4 regions of the Bacillus siamensis genome follow, and region 3 is predicted to be linked to each of the others. Evidence: riboswitches for the same ligand, from Rfam matches in the RefSeq annotation. Region 3 holds a riboswitch; each other region holds the start of a gene.
The links. A riboswitch is a leader RNA that binds a small molecule or an ion and turns the genes downstream of it on or off. The one in region 3 is predicted to bind S-adenosylmethionine.
Positions count from the first base shown of each region.

Region 1: it holds a riboswitch for S-adenosylmethionine, as region 3 does, so the genes downstream of both, ABDB98_RS09630 (2-hydroxyacid dehydrogenase) here and mtnW (2,3-diketo-5-methylthiopentyl-1-phosphate enolase) in region 3, are expected to answer to the same signal.
Region 2: it holds a riboswitch for S-adenosylmethionine, as region 3 does, so the genes downstream of both, ABDB98_RS08005 (phosphoadenylyl-sulfate reductase) here and mtnW (2,3-diketo-5-methylthiopentyl-1-phosphate enolase) in region 3, are expected to answer to the same signal.
Region 4: it holds a riboswitch for S-adenosylmethionine, as region 3 does, so the genes downstream of both, ABDB98_RS05880 (methionine biosynthesis PLP-dependent protein) here and mtnW (2,3-diketo-5-methylthiopentyl-1-phosphate enolase) in region 3, are expected to answer to the same signal.

Region 1 is NZ_CP155579.1:2,012,702-2,014,899, reverse strand. Features, by position in the region: gene ABDB98_RS09635 (molybdopterin oxidoreductase family protein) at 1-657, opposite strand, end outside; SAM riboswitch class I at 804-896, shown strand; gene ABDB98_RS09630 (2-hydroxyacid dehydrogenase) at 1,018-2,034, shown strand; gene ABDB98_RS09625 (FGGY-family carbohydrate kinase) at 2,027-2,198, shown strand, end outside.
Region 2 is NZ_CP155579.1:1,561,541-1,563,738, reverse strand. Features, by position in the region: gene ABDB98_RS08010 (inorganic phosphate transporter) at 1-492, opposite strand, end outside; gene ABDB98_RS08005 (phosphoadenylyl-sulfate reductase) at 505-1,206, opposite strand; SAM riboswitch class I at 1,333-1,437, opposite strand; gene pyrE (orotate phosphoribosyltransferase) at 1,539-2,171, opposite strand; gene pyrF (orotidine-5'-phosphate decarboxylase) at 2,168-2,198, opposite strand, start outside.
Region 3 is NZ_CP155579.1:1,320,226-1,322,423, reverse strand. Features, by position in the region: gene mtnX (2-hydroxy-3-keto-5-methylthiopentenyl-1-phosphate phosphatase) at 1-241, opposite strand, end outside; gene mtnW (2,3-diketo-5-methylthiopentyl-1-phosphate enolase) at 238-1,452, opposite strand; SAM riboswitch class I at 1,534-1,633, opposite strand; gene ABDB98_RS07005 (pyridoxal phosphate-dependent aminotransferase) at 1,670-2,198, opposite strand, start outside.
Region 4 is NZ_CP155579.1:1,127,850-1,130,047, forward strand. Features, by position in the region: gene ABDB98_RS05875 (esterase family protein) at 1-509, opposite strand, end outside; SAM riboswitch class I at 684-809, shown strand; gene ABDB98_RS05880 (methionine biosynthesis PLP-dependent protein) at 879-2,000, shown strand; gene metC (cystathionine beta-lyase) at 1,993-2,198, shown strand, end outside.

The DNA.
Region 1 (2,198 bases), 690 kb from region 3:
CCAATCGGCAAGCCGGCCTATTTGGTTCTTATGTACATCGATAACGACAATTTTAGCTCCTTTTTTCCGGGCTTTTTGAGCAATCATGACCTGATGCATATTCGTGCTGACGGCATTGATTCCCCAAAAAATAAAGAGCTTTGCATGTATGGTCTCTTCCGGATCAGTACCTGCGCCTTCTCCCATTGTATAGTTATAGCCCTCAGATCCGGCTTTGCTGCAGATCGTCCGTTCGAGCTGGCTCGCCCCGAGTCGGTGGAAAAAACGGCGGTCCATTCCCTCTGCCGCCAGTTTTCCCATATTACCGTAAAAGCTGTACGGGAGAATGCTTTCCGCTCCTTCTTCGGCAATAAGCTCTTTCCAGCGCGCACTGATCGTATTGATTGCTTCGTCCCATGAAATAGGCGCAAACACGGCTTCACCTTTTTCGCCGATCCGTTTTAACGGGACGGTTAAACGTTTTTCATCATAAATGCGCTCAGCCATGTGTCTGACTTTGTTGCAAATATTCCCTGATGTGACGGGGTGATCCGGGTCTCCCTGAATGTTAACGATTTTTCCGTCCTTTTTTGTCACAAGTAAGCCGCATTGATCGGGACAGTCCAGTGAGCACACCGACTTAAAGACCCCGTTTGGCTGTTTTGCAGCAGAATTCATAGCCCATTTCTCCTCTTTTTTTATATTGTAAGCATTATAACATTTCGAAATAGATCGTCAATTCAGAAAAAAAGTGTTGACATCACGGAAAGACTTATCTATGATGAGTTTATTCTTTTAAAAGCCTGACAATTTCATCATTTTATTTTCTATCAAGAGAGGTGGAGGGACTGGCCCTATGAAACCTCGGCAACATTTATTGTGCCAATTCCAGCAAGCGTATGCTTGAAAGATAGGAAAGAATGGTCTATACATATTTGTGCGCTTCAAGCGGATAAAGACGGTATATGAATCTCTTTCCTTCTTCGGGGAAAGAGATTTTTTTGTGAAAAAATTTATGTGAAAAGGATGTTTTGCACCATGACGGTTTTAATTACCGCACCCTATCACGACGAGGGGCTGAAGGAGCTGACAGATCTGTTCGGGCGGACTGTGCACCTGCCGTGGAAGAAGCACGGCCGGGCCTATCGGGAAGATGAATTAATCCAGATGATTCAAGAGACAAACGCGTCGGGGCTTATTACCGAACTTGATGAGGTATCAGAGCGAGTGATTGATATATTGCCGGATTCCGCTTTTATCGGCGTCTGCAGAGGGATGCCGTCTAATGTGGATATCACGGCGGCGACTAAAAGAAAAATCCCTGTCTTTTATACACCGGCCCGCAATGCCCAGGCTGTTGCTGAAATGTTTATCGGAAATGTCATTTCGTTTTTGCGCCACACGTATTCTTCTCATCAGTGGCTGAAGGACGGGAAGTGGAATGGTGATTATTTGCAGGCTTACGTCAAATTCAGGGGAAATGAGCTGACGGGGAAAACAGTCGGCCTTATCGGTTTCGGAGCTGTCGGACAGAGAATCGCCCGGCTATTGACGGCTTTTGACTGCAAGGTGCTGTACTATGACCCCTTTGTCAATCATGAGAACCGGGAGTATGAAAAAACGACGATTGAACGGGTATTTTCTGAAAGTGATATTGTCTCCGTTCATTTGCCGCGCATCGAAGAAACCATCGGCCTGATCGGCGCCCGGCATTTTCAATTGATGAAGCAAGAAGCTGTTTTTGTCAATACATCAAGAGCGGCGGTTACAGACAGAAAAGAGCTGCTGCGGGTGCTGAAAGAACGGCGGATTAAAGGAGCGATTCTTGACGTGTTTTATCATGAACCGCCTGAATCTTCTGATTATGAATTGATCTCTTTGCCGAATGTGTTAGCGACTCCCCATTTAGCGGGCGCAACATTTGAAGTGGAAGATCATCATGTGAAGATTTTAAATGAAGCGCTTTTCAAATGGAAACAAGATCAAACCTGCTCAATACGTGAACTTTATAACAAAAGAGAACTTGAAACGGAAGGAGGAGGCTGTAATGGCTGAACAAAAAGGCTACCTTGTATTTGACATCGGGACGGGGAATGCGCGAGTCGCGGTCGTGACTGCCGGCGGCGAAGTGATCGCGCTTGAAAGGGAAGACATTGAATATGTGACGGATCCGCTTTATCCGGACGGACGATATTTCTCACCGGAAGGGTTATGGAAGC
Region 2 (2,198 bases), 240 kb from region 3:
AACCTTCTGTTTCCGGCTCGAAATGACTCGAATATTCAGAGAACTGGATACCTTCGATACGAGAAACGTGAAACAGAACGCGACAAACGGAACGAGCACCCAAAAAATCACGATGACCAAAAGATGCTGCAGAAACAATACTTTGTACGCGACGCCGACCCCGACAATCGCCCCGACGGTGACCTCGCTTGTCGACAGCGGAATGCCGAGCACATTCGCCGTGAATAACGATAACGCCGCCGCTCCGATAATAATGCACACAATGGTGAGCGTAATGGTCTGTTCGGGAATGATTCCGCCGCTGATCGTCTTAACGACTTCTCCGCCGCCGATAACCGCCCCTGACAGGACGCCGGCCGCGCAGATAATCAGCGCATACGTTTTCTTTTTAACGGCGCCGGAACCGTAAGCGACCCCCATTGAAGCCGCGGCTCCGCTGGCTCCGATATTCATGGCGAAAAACAGGCAGAATAAAATAGCGGCTAATTCCATTGTGCAGCTCCTTTATTCATGCAGTCCGCATTCTGTTTTTGCCATTCCGTTCCATCTGCCGCTCCGCAGGTCTTCTGCGGTAAACGCAGGTGAAGTGCACGGTTCACAGCCGATGCTCGGATAGCCCTGATCATGAAGAATGTTATAATCCAGCTCATGCTTGGATGTATATCTCCAGATGTCTTTCCACGTCCAGTGGATCAGCGGGCATACTTTAATGGATTGAAACTTATCGTCTTTATTCAGGAAATTCGTATTCGCCCGGCTCGGCCCTTGATCGCGTCGGAGGCCGGACAGCCATGCCGGACGCCCGGCGAGCGCTTCTCTTAACGGCAGAATTTTTCTGATGAAGCAGCACTGGTTCGGTTCTCTTTCCCACAGTTTATCTCCGTGAGCCTCGGCCTGTTCCTCAAGAGTAAGGCTGGGCTTTTTCAGGATGATGTTCAGTCCCGGGTAACGTTCTTTCACTTTTTCGATCGTTTCATATGTTTCTTTAAAGTGAAGTCCTGTATCGAGAAACACGATTTCCGCGTCTTTTTTCACTTTAGAAATTAAATCGATCAGGACGATTCCCTCAATCCCGAAGCTGCACGCGTAAACAAGCTGGTCTCCGTAGTGGCCGTATGCCCATTTTAAAACGGACAGCGCGCCTTTATAGGAATCGTCTTCCGGAAATGTAATCGCCGGTTCCTCCCATGTGTCATACGTTAGCATTTTTTCTTTCCTCCTCCCGGAGACAATCAAACAGCTGTTGTTTTCTGCCGGTTGTCTTATCCCTCAATCTTTTTTCATATAAAAAACTTTCAATCCAGCGGAATGAAAGACAGTGACCCGTTATAGCCCTTATCTTCAAAATGCTGTGCATTTTTCTGGATGCGGCACCTTGCATGTCACGCAGGTTGCCGGGCGTCATCGGTCCAGTCCCTCAGCCGCTCTTGATAAGCTTTTTAGATTTGTACTAAATTTTAGCACAATTCTAACAGAAGTCAACCCGAGTTTTTTGATAGGAATAATAAAACAGGCCCTGAGGCCTGTTTTTATTGTCATTATTTTTTAAACCAATCTTTTGACTCGGGATTCTGTTTCCATGATTTCAGTTTCTCAATGTCATCTGAATGTATCGTTCCGTTTTCAAGCGCTACTTCAATAAGCGTGTCATAATCTGTTAACGAGTAGTACGGCAGACCCGCTTTTTTAAAGGCTTCTCTTGCTTTCGGCAGTCCGTATGTAAAAATTGAAATGACGCCGAGAACTTCCGCGCCCTCTCTTTGAAGGGCCGCCACAGCTTCAAGCACGCTGCCCCCGGTAGAAATCAAATCTTCAATCACGACTGTTTTTTGTCCTTTTTTAACGGCGCCTTCTATTTGATTTCCTTTGCCGTGCGCTTTCGGTTTGCTTCTGACGTAGCACATCGGAGCGCCTGTACGGTCTGCGAGAAGCGCAGCATGCGGAATGCCTGCCGTGGCAGTGCCCGCGATCATCTCCGCCTCGGGGAAATGCTCTTTCAGCAGTCTGCCGAGCCCGTCCGCCACATCATTTCTCACTTTTGGATACGACAATGTCAGACGGTTGTCACAATAAATCGGCGATAGAATGCCGCTCGCCCACGTAAACGGCTCATTCGGGCGTAAAAAGACAGCTTCAATGTGTAATAGATGTTTTGCGATAGCCTGTTTCATCGGCGAACGCCCTCCCATTCCAGTTTA
Region 3 (2,198 bases):
AAAAGCCGTCCCGTATTTTCGCATCCTTCAGAATAAAGTCAGTCAGCTCTTCTTTTAAGCTGCTCGGCAGCAGCCCGAACATCCGGCCGACTCCTTCCTGAATTGATATGCTTTTAGACAGAACACCGTCTTTTAATTCAAGCCACTCAGGTGGCGCGAATTTTTTCATCATGCTGACAATGTTGTCGTTCATGGTGACAGTTCCGTCGAAATCACAAATAATCAGCGGTGTGCGGGTCATACGGTTTCCGCCTTTCCCCATTTGTCTAATGCGAGCTGAAGATCTTTGCACGACGCGGCTTTTTCTTCAATCGGCTGTGCTTCAAGCACCGCATCAATGATGGCGCGGAACGCTCTTCCGCCGCCCTCGGCTCCTTTCGGATGGCCGTGAATGCCTCCGCCTGCATTGATGATGTGATCAATACCGAAATCACGCATCAGCAATGGCACCATGCCGGGATGAATGCCTGCTGACGGGACGGCAAACGTCGGGTGAAAGACGTCGTCTTTTACACATTCATGATGGATCGCAAGTGCGGACTCCTTCGGAAGAGCGACGGATCCGTATGGTGACGGGAATAAGCTGAAATCGGCGCCGCAATAGCGGTTCAGCTTGCCGAGCAAAAGGGCGTGCGATAAACCGTAAACGGGAGATGATGTAAACGCGCCGCTGACCGCCGGGTGCGCCATAATCGGAAGCGGGATTTCCCTGTCTTCAGCAAGGCTTTGCATGACGTCTAAGCCGTAGGCGAACACATTCAGTAAGAGGGCGTCTGCCCCGAGTTCTGCCGCGCGTCTCGCTTTATCCCGCAATTCAGAAGTCCTCCCCGTCAGGTTTACGGCGTACAGCGTGTTATGCCCCGTCTCCTCCCGCGTTTCCTTCAGGACTTGTTTTCCTTCGATAATGCGGGTTTCAAACGGAGCCAGTTCATTTTCAAAGAAAATTTCGTCATCTTTAATAAGATCCACGCCGCCGAGCGCCTGTTGTCTGAGCTGCTCTTTAATGTCGGCAAGATCACGTCCGATCACGCCTTTAAAGATGCTCATCAGAAGCGGTCTTTCAAATTCGCCCAGCAGTTTGCGAATGCCGTATATACCGAATTTCGGCCCGGGAAGGGAACGTTTAAACCCTTCGGAAAATTCAAGATCAGTCAATTTTATTTTTCCGTCCAGTGACAGCTTTCCGAATACCGTCGTCAGGACGGCCGGTATATCTTTTGAAAAGTTCGCCTCAGGATAGGCGATGGTGATGATGGATTGTGTTTCGTTTTCTTTGGCCCCTTCTTTATCCTCAACTTTCACGACCCGGCCTTTATGCTTTCTGAGCTGTTCCTGTTTCACCAGGGGCAGATCCGTCCAGGAGCCTACCGTCAGCCCCGCCGCAATCTGTTCCGCCCGCTTTTCACTGTCCGTTGTGTCCGTCAGAAGATATGTTGCCAATACTTCGCTCATGCGTGAACGCCTCTCTTTCTTTCGCAAAACATAAAAAAGCCTCTTCCTTATGAGCAGAAAGAGGCTTCGTGTTATGTCCGAATCTTATCTCTCAGCTCCTGCTGCAAGAATTAGCACCGTGCTTTATCAGTCGGTTGCCGGGCTTCATCGGGCTCGTCCCTCTGCCTGCTCTTGATAAGAATAATGATTTTATAAAGTATTTTGAATTATCGCATTGTTATCCTGATATGTCAATGCTTTTTCGGGTGAAAAGATTCAGCTTCCCGATCCGTTCCGCAGCTTCTTTAAGTCTTTCTTCACTTGTCAGAAGACCGACTCTTATATAGCCTTCTCCCCATTTTCCGAACCCGTTTCCGGCTGCGACCGCGACATCCGCTTTTTCCAAAAGCAGATCTGAAAACGACTGCGACGTATAACCGTCCGGCACCGGAAGCCATGCAAAAAAGGAACCCGCCGGAGCCGTCACATCCCAGCCGATATCACGGCAGGCTGCAATCCAGGCATTGCGTCTCGACTCATATCTGTCATTTTGCGCTGCGACGCACGTCTGATCCGCCAAAAGAGCGGCGGCTGCCGCCTGCTGCGCCGCGGGAAACAGGCTGACAAACATATGATCTTGATAAAGGTTGATCGCTTCGATGACAGACGCGTTTCCGACGGCAAATCCGACCCGCCAGCCCGCCATGTTATACGTTTTGGACAAAGTATAGATTTCAATCCCCGTTTCTTTTGCGCCTTCTGTCTGC
Region 4 (2,198 bases), 190 kb from region 3:
AGATCCTCCGACTGCCGGACGGCATCCAGCACGTGCCCGTCAACATACGGGGACTGCATGATGACGTTTCCAAACATGTTCGGATAGTCAATCGCCGTCATGAGCGAGACGGTTCCGCCGAGGGAATCCCCGATCATGGTGCGTCCGTATCCGACTTGATAAGTCGGGTATTCTTTGTCGATAAAAGGGACGAGCTCATTTGCGATAAACCGTTTATATGAGGCGAACTTAGAGCCTTCGGGATGGTATGTGTTTCTTCGCTCCCGCACATTTTTATATGGGACGCCGATAATGATGCAGCGGTCAATTTCCCCTTTTGCCATGAGCTCTTCCGCCTGCCGCCCGATTCTCCCTAATCTGAAATAATCATGGCCGTCCTGGGCGATGACCGTATGATATTTATACAGGGGGGAGTAAGTGTTGGGCAGGTAGACCAAAACGGTCATTTCTTCTTCAAGCTCATGAGAGAAAAGTTTTTTCTCATGAATGATTCCGGTTTTCGGTGCCACTTCGCATTCCTCCAGGCCGCTTCTTGTCTTGATGGTTTTTCCCTATTGTACCATGAATTATTAGAAATTTCTTTCTTCAGATGCACTTCTTGTGAGAGTTCAGAAAATTAAAAAGTTGTTGAAATCCATTTTATAGTGCGTTAATATAGAACAATCAGAAAATACAAAACAATATTCTTATCACGAGAGGTGGAGGGACTGGCCCTTTGAAACCTCAGCAACCGGTTTGCTTTGCCGCGGGAAGGCAAAGTGCCAAGGTGCTAAATCCAGCAAGCGATTCACATGCTTGGAAGATAAGAGGAAGAGAAAAGCTCCTTCTTCTTATGAAGAGGGGGCTTTTTTATTTTTGAAAAAGGATGGTGCTTACTGATGACGCAGCATGTCGAAACAAAATTAGCCCAAATTGGAAATAGAAGCGAAGAAGCAACGGGAACGGTCAGTCCGCCGATTTATCTGTCCACCGCTTACCGACATAGAGGAATAGGAGAATCTACAGGTTTTGATTACGTGCGCACGAAAAACCCGACACGCCAGCTCGTTGAAGACGCCATCGCCGTGTTGGAAAACGGTGCGAGAGGCTTTGCTTTCAGCTCGGGAATGGCAGCCATTCAAACGATTATGGCTTTATTTAAAAGCGGAGATGAATTGATTGTATCCTCCGATTTATACGGAGGCACATACCGTTTATTTGAAAATGAATGGAGAAAATACGGCTTAAGCTTTATTTACGATGATTTCAGTGATGAAGACTGTTTACGCTCCAAAATAACGGAAAACACGAAAGCGGTATTTGTTGAAACGCCGACAAACCCGTTAATGCAGGAGGCCGACATTGAAAAAATCGCCCGGATTACGAAAGAAGCCGGCCTGCTCTTGATTGTCGATAATACGTTTTATACCCCGGTCATCCAGCGCCCGCTTGAACTGGGAGCCGATATCGTCATTCACAGCGCCACAAAATATTTAGGCGGGCACAATGATCTCCTTGCCGGTCTTGCTGTCGTAAAGGATGAAGAGCTCGGCGAGATCATGTTTAATCACCAAAATGCGATCGGAGCCGTTCTCCCGCCGTTTGATTCGTGGCTTTTAATGAGAGGGATGAAAACACTCGGGCTCAGAATGCAGCGTCATGAAGAAAACGCCCGTGAACTTGCAGCATTTTTAGAACAGGAAGAAGAAATCGCCGACGTGTTATATCCCGGAAAAGGCGGAATGCTGTCTTTCAGGCTGCAAAAAGAGGAATGGGTCAATCCGTTTTTAAAGGCGCTGAAAACGATCTGTTTTGCAGAAAGTCTCGGCGGGGTGGAAAGCTTTGTTACATACCCCGCGACACAGACGCACATGGACATTCCGGAAGATATCCGTATCGCAAACGGCGTCTGCAACCGTCTGCTGAGATTTTCAGTGGGAATTGAACATGCAGAAGATTTGAAGCGGGATGTAAAGCAGGCATTACAGCAAGTAAAAGAGGGGGCCGTGTCATATGAGTAATCAAAATTGGACGCTGGAAACCCAGCTCGTGCACAATCCATTTAAAACAGACGGAGCTACCGGAGCCGTCAGCGTGCCGATTCAGCATGCTTCCACATTTCATCAGTCTTCCTTTGAAGAATTCGGAACATATGATTACAGCCGCTCCGGCACACCGACAAGAACAGCGCTTGAAGAAACGATCGCAGGTCTTGAAGG